DNA from 2 places in the Streptomyces sp. CC224B genome. Region 2 is predicted to be linked to the other one. Evidence: riboswitches for the same ligand, from Rfam matches in the RefSeq annotation. Region 2 holds a riboswitch; the other holds the start of a gene.
What was found. Region 2 has a riboswitch for cobalamin ahead of QK440_RS05310 (CbtB-domain containing protein). Riboswitches for the same ligand answer to the same signal wherever they lie in the genome.
Positions count from the first base shown of each region.

Region 1: linked by a shared signal. The riboswitch ahead of QK440_RS32465 (ABC transporter substrate-binding protein) and the one ahead of QK440_RS05310 (CbtB-domain containing protein) in region 2 are both predicted to bind cobalamin.

Region 1 is NZ_JASCXL010000108.1:17,939-25,370, forward strand. It holds gene QK440_RS32460 (iron ABC transporter permease) at 1-1,065, opposite strand, end outside; gene QK440_RS32465 (ABC transporter substrate-binding protein) at 1,065-2,027, opposite strand; cobalamin riboswitch at 2,072-2,204, opposite strand; gene QK440_RS32470 (M67 family metallopeptidase) at 2,190-2,612, opposite strand; gene QK440_RS32475 (amino acid permease) at 2,724-4,220, opposite strand; gene QK440_RS32480 (hypothetical protein) at 4,219-4,374, shown strand; gene QK440_RS32485 (DUF2017 domain-containing protein) at 4,666-5,274, opposite strand; gene clpS (ATP-dependent Clp protease adapter ClpS) at 5,286-5,603, opposite strand; gene QK440_RS32495 (nicotinate phosphoribosyltransferase) at 5,684-7,018, shown strand; gene QK440_RS32500 (isochorismatase family protein) at 7,137-7,432, shown strand, end outside.
Region 2 is NZ_JASCXL010000008.1:74,693-82,124, forward strand. It holds gene QK440_RS05300 (kelch motif-containing protein) at 1-1,111, shown strand, start outside; gene QK440_RS05305 (glycoside hydrolase family 6 protein) at 1,328-2,377, opposite strand; cobalamin riboswitch at 2,860-2,984, shown strand; gene QK440_RS05310 (CbtB-domain containing protein) at 3,017-3,244, shown strand; gene QK440_RS05315 (CbtA family protein) at 3,331-4,116, shown strand; gene QK440_RS05320 (class F sortase) at 4,227-4,910, opposite strand; gene QK440_RS05325 (hypothetical protein) at 4,913-5,461, opposite strand; gene QK440_RS05330 (HAD-IIA family hydrolase) at 5,578-6,357, opposite strand; gene QK440_RS05335 (2-aminoethylphosphonate ABC transporter substrate-binding protein) at 6,531-7,432, opposite strand, start outside.

The DNA of each region.
Region 1 (7,432 bases), on a different contig from region 2:
GGCCGCCACGGTGCGGGCCCCGAGGTCGGCGACGACCAGGAACACCGCGCCCATCAGCGCGGCCACCGGCAGCAGCGCCCGGTGTCCGGCGCCGACCAGCATGCGGGCGGCGTGCGGCACCATCAGGCCGACGAAGCCGATGGCCCCGCTGTGCGCGACGAGCACGCCGGTCACCAGCGAGGTGAGGACGAAGGCGCCCGCGCGGAACCGGGCCGTGTCCAGGCCGAGGACGGTCGCGCCCTCCTCGCCGACGAGCAGCAGGTCCAGCAGCCGGGCCAGCGCCACGAGCAGGGCCGTGCCCGCGGCCAGCACGGTCAGGGGCACGGCGAGCATGTCCCAGCGGGCGCTGCCGAGCCCGCCGAGCGTCCAGTACAGGACCTCCTTGAGGTGGTCGGCGCGGGCCGACATCACCAGGATCAGGCTGGTCAGGGCGGACAGGATGTACGAGACGGCCACGCCGGCGAGGACCAGGCGGCTGGTGGTGAAGCCGCCGCCGGGGTCGCGGGCCAGCGAGTAGACGACGAGCAGGGCGAGGAACGCGCCCGCGAAGGACGCCACCGGGACGGTCACCGTGGTGGCCAGGCCCGCGCCCACGCCCAGCACGATCACCGAGACCGCGGCGGCGGAGGCACCGGAGGAGACGCCCAGCAGGAACGGGTCGGCCAGCGGGTTGCGGACCAGCGCCTGGAGGGTGGCGCCGACGACGGCCAGGCCCGCGCCCACGACGGCCCCGAGCAGGACGCGCGGGAGGCGGACGTCCAGGACGATGGTGCGGTACGGGGACGGCCCCTGGGCCCGGCCCGTGAGGATGTCGAGCACCTCGGCGGGCGGGATCCGCACGGAGCCGTAGGCCAGCGCGGCGGTGCCCGCGGCCGCGAGGGCGAGGACGAGCAGGGCTATGAGGGTGCCGTAGGCGAGGCCGCCGGGGGCTCCCCGGCCCCGCCCCTTCCCGGCACCGGGGGCTGCGCCGCCGGACCCCCCGGACCCCCGCCGATCGCGCTTCGCGCTCGTCCGCAACCACCGGACGGGCGGAACCCCGGCCGGAGCGGGCTTCTCCGTGGGCATCACCGAAGCTGCTCCGCCAGCTTCTCCACCGCCTTGGGGGCTCTCACCCCCAGCACCACGTCCGACAGCGGCAGCACCGCGAAGCGCTTGTTCCTCACGGCGGGGACGTCCTTGAGGGCGGGGTCGTCGAGGAGGCGCTTCTTCTTCTGGGCCACCGTCGTCGCGCCGTAGTCGTAGATGAGGATCACGTCGGGACGGCGGTCGACCACGGTCTCCCAGGAGGCGTCGCCGAAGGGCTTGTCGAGGTCGGCCATGACGTTGCGGCCGCCCGCGCGCTCGATGATGTCGTTGCCGATGCCCTTGCCGCCCGCGGTGAAGGCGGTCTTGTCGCCGCTGTCGTAGACGAAGACGGACGGGGGCCTGCCGCCCTCGGTCCTCTTCGTGGCGCGGGCCAGTTCCGCCCTGGCCGAGCGCACCCACTTCTCCGCGCGGTCGCGGACGCCGAACGTGGCGCCGGTCTCGCGGATCTCCCGGTAGAGGTCGTCCATGGTGACCGGCTTGTCGGCGCAGCTCTCGATGTTGAGCCGGGAGTTGATGCCGGACTTGGCGAGGGCGGCGCGGGAGCGGCCGTCGTTCTCCGCGAAGGAGCTCGCGTAGCCGCCGTAGACGAAGTCGGGGTTGGCGGCGAGGAGCTTCTCGTACGAGGGGTACTCCTTGGCCAGGACCGGGCGCGACCTGTAGGCCTTCTCGTACTCGGGAAGGATCTTGTCGTCGAGGTAGGCGGTGCCGGCGATGCGGTCCTTCAGGCCCAGCGCCAGGAGGATCTCCGTCACGTGCTGGTTCATGGTGACGGCACGCTTCGGGGGCGCCTGGTACGTCGTCTTCACGCCGCAGTTCGTGACGGTGTACGGGAACCCGGCGGCCGTGGCCTTGCCGTCTCCCGCGCCGGAGTCGCTCCCCGGCGAGCAGGCGGTCAGGGGCAGCAGGGTCGCCGCGGCGGCGAGCAGTACGCGGATGCGCATGGCTGTGCGGTCCTCCTCCAGGGGATTTCCGCGTCCCCTGCGTCAAGTGGGAGGAGGCGGCAGGGCAGTTCCTGGCTCACGGCACGCGCGTGCCGGTCACAGTGGCGGGACCGCGCCGGAGTCACACCGGCTTCCTGGGTCCTGCCGCCTCGAAGGTCGTGCTCAGTATGCCTGGACGAGCCGCACCTCTTCCTCGGTGACCTCTCCGTCCACGATGCGGAACGAGCGGAACTGGAAGGGCCCGGCGCCGTCCGTGTCGGCCGTCGAGACGAGGACGTAGTGGGCGCCCGGCTCGTTGGCGTAGCTGATGTCGGTGCGGGAGGGGTAGGCCTCGGTGGCCGTGTGCGAGTGGTAGATGACCACCGGCTCCTCGTCGCGGTCGTCGAGGTCGCGGTAGAGCTTGAGCAGGTCGGTCGAGTCGAACTCGTAGAACGTGGGTGAGCGGGCCGCGTTCAGCATCGGGATGAACCGCTCGGGGCGGTCCGTGCCCGCCGGGCCCGCGACGACGCCGCACGCCTCGTCGGGGTGGTCCTTGCGCGCGTGCGCGACGATCTGGTCGTGCAGGGCCTGGGTGATGGTCAGCATGCCGGTCAGGATAAGCAGGCCGGACACGCGGACGGGCCGCCGCGTATCACAGAGCGATACGCGACGGCCCGCATGCCGGACCTCCGGGACCCGCGGGCCCCTGGGGAGGTGTCAGTCCTTGCCCGGCGCGGCGTCGGCGGCCACGGCGGTGTGCTCGCGCTTGCGGAAGGCGGCGCCCTCCGGGTTGCGGCTCTTGAGGACGAGGTAGGCCACACAGAGGATGGCGGCCCAGATCGGGGCGCAGTACAGCGAGATCCGGGCGTCCTTGTCGACGCCCATCATCACGATGACCATGGCGATGAAGGCGAGCGCGAACCAGCTCGTGTACGGGGCGCCCGGCGCGCGGAAGGTGGACTGCGGCAGGATGCCGCGGTCGGCCTTGCGGCGGTAGTTGATCTGGGAGACCAGGATCATGATCCAGGCCCACATGCCGGAGATCGTGGCGAAGGAGACGACGTAGTTGAACGCCTCGCCCGGCCACTGGTAGTTGATCCACACGCCGACGAGCATCAGCGCGGCGGAGAAGGTGGTGCCGACCAGCGGCAGGCCGTTCTTGGTGAGCTTGGTGAAGAACGCCGGGCCCTGGCCGTTGAGCGCGAGGTCGCGCAGCATGCGGCCGGTGGAGTACATGCCCGAGTTGCAGGAGGAGAGCGCGGCGGTCAGGACCACGAAGTTCACGATCGCGGCGCCGATGCCGAGGCCCATCTTCTCGAAGGCCGCGACGAACGGGGAGACGCCCGGCTGGAAGTGCGTCCACGGCACGACCGACAGGATCATGATCAGGGCGCCGACGTAGAAGACGGCGATGCGCCACGGGACGGTGTTGATCGCCTTGGGCAGCGTCTTCTCCGGGTCCTTGGACTCACCGGCGGTGACGCCGACCAGCTCCACGGCGAGGAAGGCGAACATCACGATCTGGAGGGTCATCAGCGTGTTGCCGATGCCGTTGGGGAAGAAGCCGCCGTTGTCCCACAGGTGCGACACGGACGCGGTGTCACCGGCGTCGGAGAAGCCGATGGTGAGGATGCCGGCGCAGATCAGGATCATGCCGATGATGGCGGTGACCTTGACCATGGAGAACCAGAACTCCAGCTCGCCGAAGAGCTTCACGGAGATCAGGTTGGCGCCGTACAGGATGACGGTGAAGATCAGCGCGTAGCCCCACTGCGGAATGGAGCCGTGCGTCCAGTACTGCATGTACTGGGCGGCCGCGGTGACCTCGGTGATGCCGGTGACGACCCAGAAGAGCCAGTACGTCCAGCCGGTCACGAACCCGAAGAAGGGGCCGACGAACTCGCGGGCGTACTCCGAGAACGAGCCGGAGACGGGGCGGTACATCAGCAGCTCGCCCAGGGCCCGCATGATGAAGAAGATCACGAGGCCGGCGATGGCGTACGCGAGGATGAGACTGGGGCCGGCCTTGTGGATGGCCTTGCCCGCGCCGAGGAAGAGGCCGGTGCCGATGGCACCGCCGATGGCGATCATCTGGATCTGCCGCGCACCCAGGCCGCGCTGGTAGCCCTCGCTGTCGCCGGACGCGCCGGAGCCCGCCGCGGCACCATTGCCGCCGTGCTCGTCGTGGTGTTCTTCGACCTGCACTGAGGTCATGGTGACGCCTTTCTCCATGCTGATCCGCGCCGCGAACTGCGGTGTCGCCGCGGACCAGGTCGTGATCCCCCGGATGGTGATGGAGTGCCGCCGGCGGTCTGCCGGCCCCTGGCGTGTTCCCGGCGACATGGGTGGCGTCACCGAGTGGTCGTGAACATTTATCACGACCGTCACAGTGATCGAATGAGCCAGGTGTGGCGCACACCACAGGAAGAAGCAGGCAAAAGGTACACCGGTTGGCATAGTCGGACAGTACGGTGACCGGATCGTTATCCGGATTTGAGCGTTCGTTGAGCGAACGCCCACGATCTTCAACGGGAGGTCACGCGGGCGTCGGGAAACCGTCACGTCCCCCTGCCCGAATCCGTACGCCGACCGCGGCCGCGAGGAGCCCCGCAGTCACCACCGCGTCACGGCTCACGGCTCACGGCTCACGGCTCACGGCTCACGGCATCAGCGTCTCGACGAGCGTCTCCTGGAGTCCGCCCAGCCACAGGTACGCCATCACCATCGGCTTGCGCGGGTCGGAGTCCGGCAGCCGGTAGAGGATGTCGGTGTCCTCCTCGTCGGTCACGTCGAGGCGGGTGCCGATCGCGAGCCGCAGGTCGTTGAGCGCGCCGAGCCAGCACCGCGAGTCGTCGGCCGACAGCTTGAGCACGGCGCCGCCCTCGCCCGCGACGGTCAGCGCGTCGAGGCAGCGGATCACCGCGAGCGCGTCGTCGCGCTTGCGCGCCCGCAGGTCGTTCTCGGTGAAGCGGCGGAACTCCGCGGAGTACGACCGCAGTTCGGCGGCCTGCTCCGCGGAGGCCTCCTCGGTGCCGGGCCCGCCGTACGCGTCCGGGAGCAGCCGCTTGAGCACCGGGTCGGCGGGCGGCTCGCTCGGCCCCTGCGTGAAGAGCTCGGCGAACGGGTCGCCGTCGGCGCCCGCGGGCTCCTCGCCCGGGCCGATCAGCTCCAGGAGCTGGACGGCCAGGGAGCGGATGATGGAGATCTCGACCTCGTCGAGCGCGACGGCCGCGCCGCCCCCGGGGATCGGTTCGAAGTGTCCTGGCATCGGTCGCGTCGCTACTTCCGGTCCTGCTGGAGGGTGGCCCACAGTCCGTACCCGTGCATCGCCTGCACGTCGCGTTCCATCTCCTCGCGGCTGCCCGTGGAGACGACGGCCCGGCCCTTGTGGTGGACGTCGAGCATGAGCTTGGTGGCCTTTTCCTTGGAGTACCCGAAGTACGTCTGGAAGACGTACGTCACATAGCTCATGAGGTTGACCGGGTCGTTGTGCACGAGCGTGATCCACGGAACGTCCGGCTCGGGGACCGCGAAGGTCTCTTCGTCCGCGTCCGGGCGGGTGATCTCTGCAGGAGCCGCGCTACTCACTTGTCCCATGCTGCCACCCGCGGGGCCCGACCGCACAAACGGACCCCCGAAATCGTCAGAGTGACGAGATGCGGGGTAGCATCCCTGCCATGAACTCTGGGGAGCACGAGCTGGGGCTGCCGGTCGACGTGCCGTCGACCGCGCTCTTCACGGACCACTACGAGTTGACGATGCTGCAGGGCGCGCTGAAGTCGGGCACGGCGCACCGCCGCTCGGTGTTCGAGGTCTTCACGCGCCGACTGCCCGAGGGCCGCCGCTACGGCGTGGTCGCCGGGACCGGGCGGGTCCTGGACGCCGTCGAGAACTTCCGCTTCGACGAGGGCGTCCTGGCCTTCCTGCGCGAGCGCGGCGTGGTGGACGAACCGACCCTGGAGTGGCTGGCGGCGTACCGTTTCAGCGGGGACGTGTGGGGCTACCCGGAGGGCGAGACGTACTTCCCCGGCTCCCCGGTCCTGCGCGTGGAGGGCAGCTTCGCGGAGTGCGTGCTGCTCGAGACGGTGGTCCTGTCGATCCTCAACCACGACTCGGCCATCGCGGCGGCGGCCTCCCGGATGGCGTCGGCGGCCGGCGACCGGCCGCTCATCGAGATGGGCGCCCGGCGCACCCACGAGCTGGCGGCCGTGGCCGCGTCCCGCGCGGCGTACGTCGGCGGCTTCACGACCACCTCGGACCTCGCCGCGGGCTTCCGCTACGGCATCCCGACCGTCGGCACCTCCGCGCACGCCTTCACCCTGGTGCACGACAGCGAGCGCGACGCCTTCCGCGCGCAGGTGGACTCCCTCGGCCGGGGCACCACGCTGCTCGTCGACACCTACGACGTCGGCGAGGCGGTCCGGCTCGCCGTGGAGATCGCCGGGCCCGAGCTCGGCGCCGTCCGCATCGACTCCGGCGACCTGCTGCTCGTCGCCCACCGGGTGCGGCAGCAGCTCGACGAGCTCGGCGCCACCGCCACCAAGATCGTGGTCACCTCGGACCTGGACGAGTACGCGATCGCCTCGCTCGCGGCGGCGCCCGTGGACGCCTACGGCGTGGGCACCCAGCTCGTCACCGGCTCGGGCCACCCCACCTCCGCCATGGTCTACAAGCTGGTGGCCCGCGCCCGCTCGGCCGACCCGGGCGCGCCGCTGGAGCCCGTGGCGAAGAAGTCGCTCGGCGCCAAGTCGTCCGCCGGGGGCCGCAAGTGGGCGGCGCGCCGCGTCGACGCCGAGGGGATCGCCGAGGCCGAGGTCGTCGGCACCGGCCCGGTCCCGGCCGACCTCGCCGACCGGCTGCTCCAGGTGCGGCTCATCAAGGGCGGGAAGGTGCTCGCCCGCGAGTCCCTGGACACCGTCCGGGACCGGCACGCGGCCGCGCGGGCCCGGCTTCCGCTCTCGGCGACCCAGCTCTCGCGGGGCGACGCGGTCATCCCCACCGAGTACGTGTGAGCCTTACACCCGGGGCCGGGCGGGGAGCGCGGCTTGGGCCGCGGGGCCCACGCCCCCTCCCGCATCGGTCGTGAAGTCTCTACGCTCGGTTCATCCCGCTAGACGAAGGACACCCGCCATGCGCCGCGCCCTGATTGTCGTAGACGTGCAGAACGACTTCTGCGAGGGGGGCAGCCTCGCGGTGGCGGGCGGCGCGGACGTGGCCGCCGCGATCACCGACCTGATCGGCCAGGCCCCCGCCTGCTACCGCCACGTCGTGGCCACCCGCGACCACCACGTCGACCCGGGCGGCCACTTCTCCGCCGCGCCCGACTACGTGGACTCCTGGCCGCCGCACTGCGTCGCCGGGACCGAGGGCGTGGGCTTCCACCCGAACTTCGCGCCCGCGGTCGCCTCCGGGGCCGTGGACGCCGT
Region 2 (7,432 bases):
GTACGTCAAGGTCGACCCGATGAACGAGGCGCGCTGGTACCCGACGCTGACCACGCTCGCCGACGGCAGGGTGCTCTCCCTGTCCGGCCTGGACGAGATCGGCCAGCTCGTCCCCGGCAAGAACGAGGTGTACGACCCGAGGACCAGGAAGTGGGCGTACACCAGGAAGGTCCGCCAGTTCCCGACCTACCCGGCGGTCTTCCAGATGGCGGACGGCAGGCTCTTCTACTCCGGCTCCAACGCGGGCTACGGCCCCGACGACGTCGGCCGCGACCCCGGCGTCTGGAACCTGCGGACGAACACGTTCCGGAAGATCCCCGGCATGAGCGACCCGCACCTCCTGGAGACCTCCGCCACGGTCGAGCTGCCACCCGCCCAGGACCAGCGCTACCTGGTCGTCGGCGGGGGCGGCGTCGGCGAGTCCAGGAAGGCCTCGAAGAAGACCCGCGTCGTCGACCTGCGGGCGGCCCGCCCGCGCTTCGTGGACGGGCCCGAACTGGACAAGGGCACCCGCTACCCGCAGACGTCGATCCTGCCCGACGACTCCGTCCTGGTCTCCGGCGGCTCCGAGGACTACCGCGGCCGCGGCGGCTCCGACATCCGCGAGGCGCGCCTGTACGACCCGCGCGAGAACACCTTCGAGAAGGTCGCCGACCCGCACGTGGGCCGCAACTACCATGCGGGCTCGCTCCTGCTGCCCGACGGCCGCGTGCTGTTCTTCGGCTCCGACCCGCTGTACGGGGACGCGGCGGACTCGAAGCCGGGCCGCTTCGAGCAGCGGATGGAGATCTACACGCCGCCGTACCTGTACCGCGGCGACCGGCCCGCGCTCGGGGCGGGGCCCAGGACCCTGAAGCGGGGCGCGTCCGGCACGTTCCCCACGAAGGACGCCCCCTCCGTCAAGAGGGCCCGCCTCATCCGGCCCTCCGCCACCACCCACGTCACGGACATCGACCAGACGTCGATCGCCCTCGGCCTGAAGAAGTCCCCGACGGGCCTCACGGTCACCGTGCCGAAGAACCGCGCCCTGGTGGAGTCGGGCTGGTACATGCTCTTCGTGACCAACGAGAAGGGCGTCCCGAGCAAGGCCCGCTGGCTCCGGGTGCCCTGAGGCCAGCTCCCCCGGGGCGCACACCAACAGGCAAGGCCACCCGAGCCAGGCCCATGCGCTACCGATGCCCCGAGGCCAGTCTCCCCAGGGGCGCGAGGAACTGCGCGACCAGCCACGACGAGCCCGCAGACGCGTCTGCCGACACACCCACCAGACGCGTCTGCGGCACGTCCCCAATTGCTCGCGCAGGTCCCCGCGCCCCTGCAGGGCGCTCCCCTACAGGGCGCTCCTTCGCGCGAGCCCGAGTGCGTACTCGGGCCACCACTGCCCGGCCCGCGGCCCCCCGCGACACGTGCCGTCGGACTCCCCGGGCCGCTTGACCCAGAGGTACGCGGCGACCTGCGGGTCCCCGGTCCTGGTGGTGGGCGCCTCGCCCAGGCCCCGGCCAGGGGGGTTGCACCAGGGGTCCTTGCCCCCGCCGGTGTAGGGCCCGCGGCCGTTGCGGCTCGTGTCGACGACGAACGGCTTGCCGCCCAGCCCGGCCGACAGCCTCTTGCCGTACGCCTCGCTGGCCTCGGTGGTCTGGAAGTTGGAGACGTTCACCGCGAAGCCGTCGGCCCGCTCGGCCCCGGAGCGCCGCAGCGGCTCGTGCAGGGCGTCCGGGTGCGACCAGCCCGCGTTGCCCGCGTCCAGGTAGACCTTGGTGTTCTTCAGCGCGGTGAGCGTCTCGACGGCGCCCCGCAGGGCGGCGTAGCGCTCCTCGTGGAACTGCTCGGGGGTGCACCGGTCGACCATGTGCAGGACGGCGTCCGGCTCCAGGACGACCGTGGCGCGCCGGTCGCCGATGCCCCGGGCGACGCCGTCGATCCACGCGCGGTAGGCGTCGCCGTCGGCGGCGCCGCCCCGGGAGAACTGGCCGCAGTCGCGGTGCGGGATGTTGTAGAGGACGAGCAGCGCGTCCCGGCCGGCCTTCTCGGCGGCCTCGGTGAGGCCGCGCGCCTCCTCCTCGGGCCGGTCCGGCCCGATCCACTCGCCGACGGGCTGCTCGGCGATCTTGCGGATCTGCGCCGCCTCGTCCTTCCTGCCGTCCTTCTCGTACGCGGCGGCCTGCCGGGCCGCGCTCCCCTCGGGGTTGACCCAGAACGGGCCGGTGTCCGCGGGCCGCTGCCCCACCGGGCGGGTCGTGCGGTCCCGGTCGCCGTCCCCGTCGCCGCCGCCGTCGGACGAGCACCCCGAGAGCAGCAGCGCGGCCCCCGCGAGCACTGCCGCCACCGGCACCCCCCTGGCCGCGGCACCCCGCCCGCGACCTGCCTTGTTGCGGTACATCCACTCCCCCTCGGGTGCACGTTCCGTGGCTCAATCGTGGCACAACCCTGCGCAATCCCACGAGACCGTGACGTACCGGCCGGGGGACCATCTCCCCTTGCACACATGCCAGTTGGCGTCAAACTTGCCTAGGCCGACGCGGCCGCGCGCTCTAAAGTCGTAGGCACGGCCCAAGCCCCCGGCCGGAGGTGCGCATCCCGGTCCGCGCGCGCTGTCGCGCGCGCCGGGGCGTTGCGGGATGTGCGCGCGCCACTCCACGACCGACGGACCATCCGAAGCCTCCCCGCGCCGACGCCGGGTTTCTCCCGCAGCTCGAGCGTGCGCGACGGGAGGACCGGCCCGGTCGGCGACTCCGGGGGGAGCGGGTCGTTGACCGGGTCAGGTGGTGCCCGTCGACGGAGGGCGTACGCCCTCCGCGCGCGCCCGGCTCCGGGCGCGGCCTTTGGTTGACAGTGTCCATGACCACCTGCGACTCTCCGGGCGACAAGTCCATACGTCGAGGCGACGGTCGCCAGGAACCCGGTGTGACTCCGGGACGGTCCCGCCACTGTGACCCCACGCTCGGGCGTGGGGAAGTCAGGAACTGACCCCGTCGTCCTCCTGCCATGGGGCGTGGAAACCCCAGAAGGAGAGCCCGGTATGTCTGCTGCGCCCGCGCACACCGCTTCACACACCGACACCGCCGCGATACGGTCCGCGACCCTCGGGACCCGCGACTGGCTGCTGGCGGCGGGGGCCGTGATCCTCGCGCTGATCGCCCTGTACGCCGTCTTCATGGACAACGGTTCGCTGATCTCGGCGACCGGCGACTACCTCCACGAGTTCGCCCACGACGGCCGGCACCTCTTCGGTGCCCCCTGCCACTGATCGGGGCCGCGTCCGCCATGACCGCGTCCCCGCACCACGTTTCTTCCTCCCCGTCCCCGAACTCCCCGACCGCTCCCCGTTCCCCGATGTCCCCTGACTCCCCGGCCGCCTCCCCCGTGGCCTCCTCCCCCGTCCTGTCGCTGCTCGGCCGCGGTCTCGCGGCCGGGGGCCTGGGCGGGCTCGCCGCCGGGCTCTTCTCGCTGCTGCTCGCCGAGCCCCTGATGGACAGGGCGATCCGCGCCGAGGAGGCCCGCTCGCAGGCCCACGCCCACGACGACGCGGCCGCCGCGAACGCCGTGCAGCACCACGAGGAGCTGTTCTCGCGCTCGACCCAGCACGCGGGCCTGGTGGTCGCGCTGGTCGTCGCGGGCCTGGCGATCGGCGTGCTGTGCGCCGTCGCGTACGCGCTGGTGCACCGGCGCGACCCGCGCGCCGCGCCCTGGCCGAGAGCGCTCGCGTTCTGCGCCGCCGCGTTCCTCGCGGTCTCCCTCTTCCCGGCCCTGCGCTACCCGGCGAACCCGCCGGGCGTCGGCGACTCCGGCACCGTGGGCGACCGCCAGACGATGTGGCTGGCGGCGGTCGTGATCGGCGTGCTCGGCATGTTCCTGGTGTGGCAGGTGTACGTACGCCTCGCCGCGCGGCCGCAGCCGGTGCGGCAGCTCGCGGCGGCGGGCACGGCGGTCGCCGTCCTCGCGCTGCTGTGGACGCTGCCGGACAACCCGGACCCGGTGCCGGTCGACGCGACGCTGCTGTGGGACTTCCGGGTGCTGTCGCTCGCCTCGCACGTCGTGCTGTGGGCGGTGTTCGCGGCCGTCTTCGGCGGCCTCGGCCTGCGCGCCGTCCGCGGCGGCGCGGCCGCGCGGGAGGGCTAGCGCGCCGGGCGGCCGGGGCGCGGCGACCGGTCCGCGGTCACCGGTCACCGGGCCCCGGCCGTCCCGCCCGTCCGGACCGCCCCGGCCGCCCGCGGCCTCGCCCCGGCCTGCTACGGCCCCGCCACCCCCGTCAGGTAGGCGGAGACGACCACGTTCGCCGAGTACGTGCGGCTCGCGCGGTCGAAGCTGCCGCCGCAGGTGATGAGGCGGATCTCGGCGCGGCCCCGCTCGCGGGGGCCGTACGCCGCCCCGGCGTCGAAGTCCTCCCTGCTGAGCACCCGTACGTCGTCCACCGTGAACTCGGCGACCGACCCGTCGTCGCGCACCACCCCCACCTGCTGGCCCGGGCGGACCGCGCTGAGGTGGTAGAAGACGGCGGGCCTGCTCTCGGTGTCCACGTGCCCGACGAACAGCGCGACCCCGGCGGCCCCGGGCCGCACCCCGCCGCCGTACCAGCCGACGACTCCCGGCCGCGCGTACGACGGCGGGTCTATGGCGCCGTCCGCGTCCAGGCCGCGCGCCACCACCGGGGCCCGCACGCCGAGCGCGGGTACGTCCACGCGCAGGGGCCGGGCGGCGGGCAGCGGCTCGCGCGGGGCCGGCAGCTCGACCCCGGCGGGGCGGCCGACGGCGGCGACGTCGCCGGTGGTGGGGTCGGACAGGCCGCCGCGCACATCGGTGATCTCGTTGCCCCACAGCCACAGGCCCACCAGCAGCACGGCCCACGCCAGCCCCATGACGAGACGGCTCGTGCCGTGCGTGCCCCTGCCGCTGCCGGGCTCGGGCCCGCTCATGGTCAGTCCGAGCGGTGCCGGCGGACGCTGCGGAGGGCCACGGCGACGGCGGCGGCGCCGGCGAGCACCAGGCCGACGACCGCGTGCCGGGTGCCCGGGCCGGTCCCCTCGGCGACCGCGGCCGTGGGCTGCAGGTGCGCGGTGCCGCCGCCTCCGGCCCGTACGGGTGCCTGCGGCGTCGCCCGGTCCTGGCCGCCGCCGACCCGCACGGTGCCGACGCCCTGGTGCGGGTGCCCGTCGCAGATCACCGTGATCTCGTAGGTGCCCGTGAGCCCCGCCTTGACGCGGGTGGAGCCGGACAGCGTCTTCCCGCTGCCGCTGCCCGTCAGCTCGGCGTCCTTGGTGAACGCGCCGGACCCCGCCGACCCGGTCGTCCCCCGGCACCCCGAGACCCGCACCTCGACCTGCTCGCCCGGTACGGCGGCTTCCGGCGACACCTGCGCCCTGACCTGCGACTGGTCGTGCGCGACGGCCCCGCCCTGCACCCCCGCGAGCGCGCCCGCGAGAGCCAGGGCCCCCGCGCCACGCACGGCAAGCGAACATATACGCATGGTGAACCTCCTGTACCAGCAGATTCACGCGTAAGGCGGCATCCCGCATCTCGTGGGCAGCCGGGCGGTGCCGGGCCGGGGCGCGGTCCCGCTCACGACGCCGCAGGTCAGGAGGGTCAGATCCGGTCGACGAGGTCGGCGATCGAGTCCACGACCCTGGACGGCCGGTAGGGGTAGCGGTCGATGTCGGCGCGGGTCGTCAGGCCGGTCAGCACCAGGAACGTCTCCATACCCGCCTCCAGACCGGCGAGGACGTCCGTGTCCATCCGGTCGCCGATCATCGCGCTGGTCTCGGAGTGCGCCCCGATGGCGTTCAGCCCGGTCCGCATCATCAGGGGGTTGGGCTTGCCCGCGAAGTACGGCTGCTTGCCGGTCGCCTTGGTGATGAGGGCGGCCACGGCCCCCGTCGCGGGCAGCGGCCCCTCCGTGGACGGGCCGGTCTCGTCGGGGTTGGTGCAGATGAACCGGGCGCCGTCGTTGATGAGCCGCACGGCCTTCGTCATGGCCTCGAAGGAGTACGTCCGGGTCTCGCCGAGCACCACGTAGTCCGGCGCGTGGTCGGTGAGCACGTACCCGATGTCGTGCAGGGCGGTGGTCAGGCCCGCCTCGCCGATCACGTACGCCGTGCCGCCCGGCCGCTGGTCGTCGAGGAACCGGGCGGTGGCGAGCGCGGACGTCCAGATGTTCGCGACCGGCACCTCCAGGCCCATGCGCGTCAGCCGGGCCTGGAGGTCGCGCGCGGTGTAGATGGAGTTGTTGGTGAGCACGAGGAAGGGCCGGCCGGAGTCCCGGAGCTTCTTGATGAAGGCGTCGGCGCCCGGGATCGGCACGCCTTCGTGGATGAGCACGCCGTCCATGTCGGTGAGCCACGATTCGATGGGCTTGCGCTCTGCCATGCGGTGCACTCCTGCGGTCTGCGGTCTGCCGTGAAGCAAGCGGCTGGTGGGGCGCCGGAACGACGCTGTGCCGACGCCCCCAGCCTAGTCACGGCGGCGTGCCCGGGACCCCGGCGATCACCGGCGGATCCGATCACCGGGGCCCCGGTGCCGGGGGCTCCCGCGCGCCCGGGTCAGCTCCCGGTGGCGGACTTCCAGGCGTCCACGTAGGAGGTGAGGTTCTCGGAGATGTCGGCCCAGTCCGGCTCGAAGACCTCCACGCCGTCCATGAGCCTGTCCAGGGCGATCGCGTTCGCGTCGGTGGCCTTGACGTCCTTGCGGGCCGCGAAGCCGCCGCCGATCTCGCTGACCTGCCGCTGCGCCTGCCGGCTGAGCAGGTAGTCGAGGAACTTCTTGGCGTTGGCCTCGTGCGGGGCCTTGTGCACCAGGCCCGCGGCGTACGGCAGCGCGAAGGTGGTGGGCTTCTTGCCCTGCTTCGCCGGGAACCAGATGCCGAGGTTCGGCATGTCCTTGGACTGGGCGAAGTTCATCTGCACGTCGCCGTTGGCCACGAGGAGTTCGCCCTTGTCGACCTTGGGGGCGAGCTTGCCGGTGGAGGCGGACGGGCCGACGTTGTTCGCCTGGAGCTTCCCCAGGTACTTCATGGCGGGCTCCTTGCCGCCGAAGTCGTGCATGGCCTTGATCAGCACGGCCGTGCCGTCGCCCGCGACACCGGGCGTGGAGTACTGGAGCTTGTTCCTGTACGCGCCGCCGGTCAGCTCGTCCCAGGTCTTGGGGGCCTTGGCGCCCGTCAGCTCCTTCTTGTTGTAGATGAAGCCGAAGTAGTTGTTGACGACGGCGGTCCACTTGCCGTCGGGGGCCTTGTTCGCGCCGTCGACCTGCGCGGAGCCCTCGGGTTCGTACGCCTGCAACAGGCCCTTGGCGTCGGCCTGCTGGATGAACGGCGGCAGGGTGACGAGGACGTCGGCCTGCGTGTGGGACTTCTCGCGGACGGCGCGCTGCACCATCTCGCCGGAGCCGCCCTCCACGTACTTGACCTCGATGCCGGTCTTGTTCTCGAAGTCCTTGAAGACCC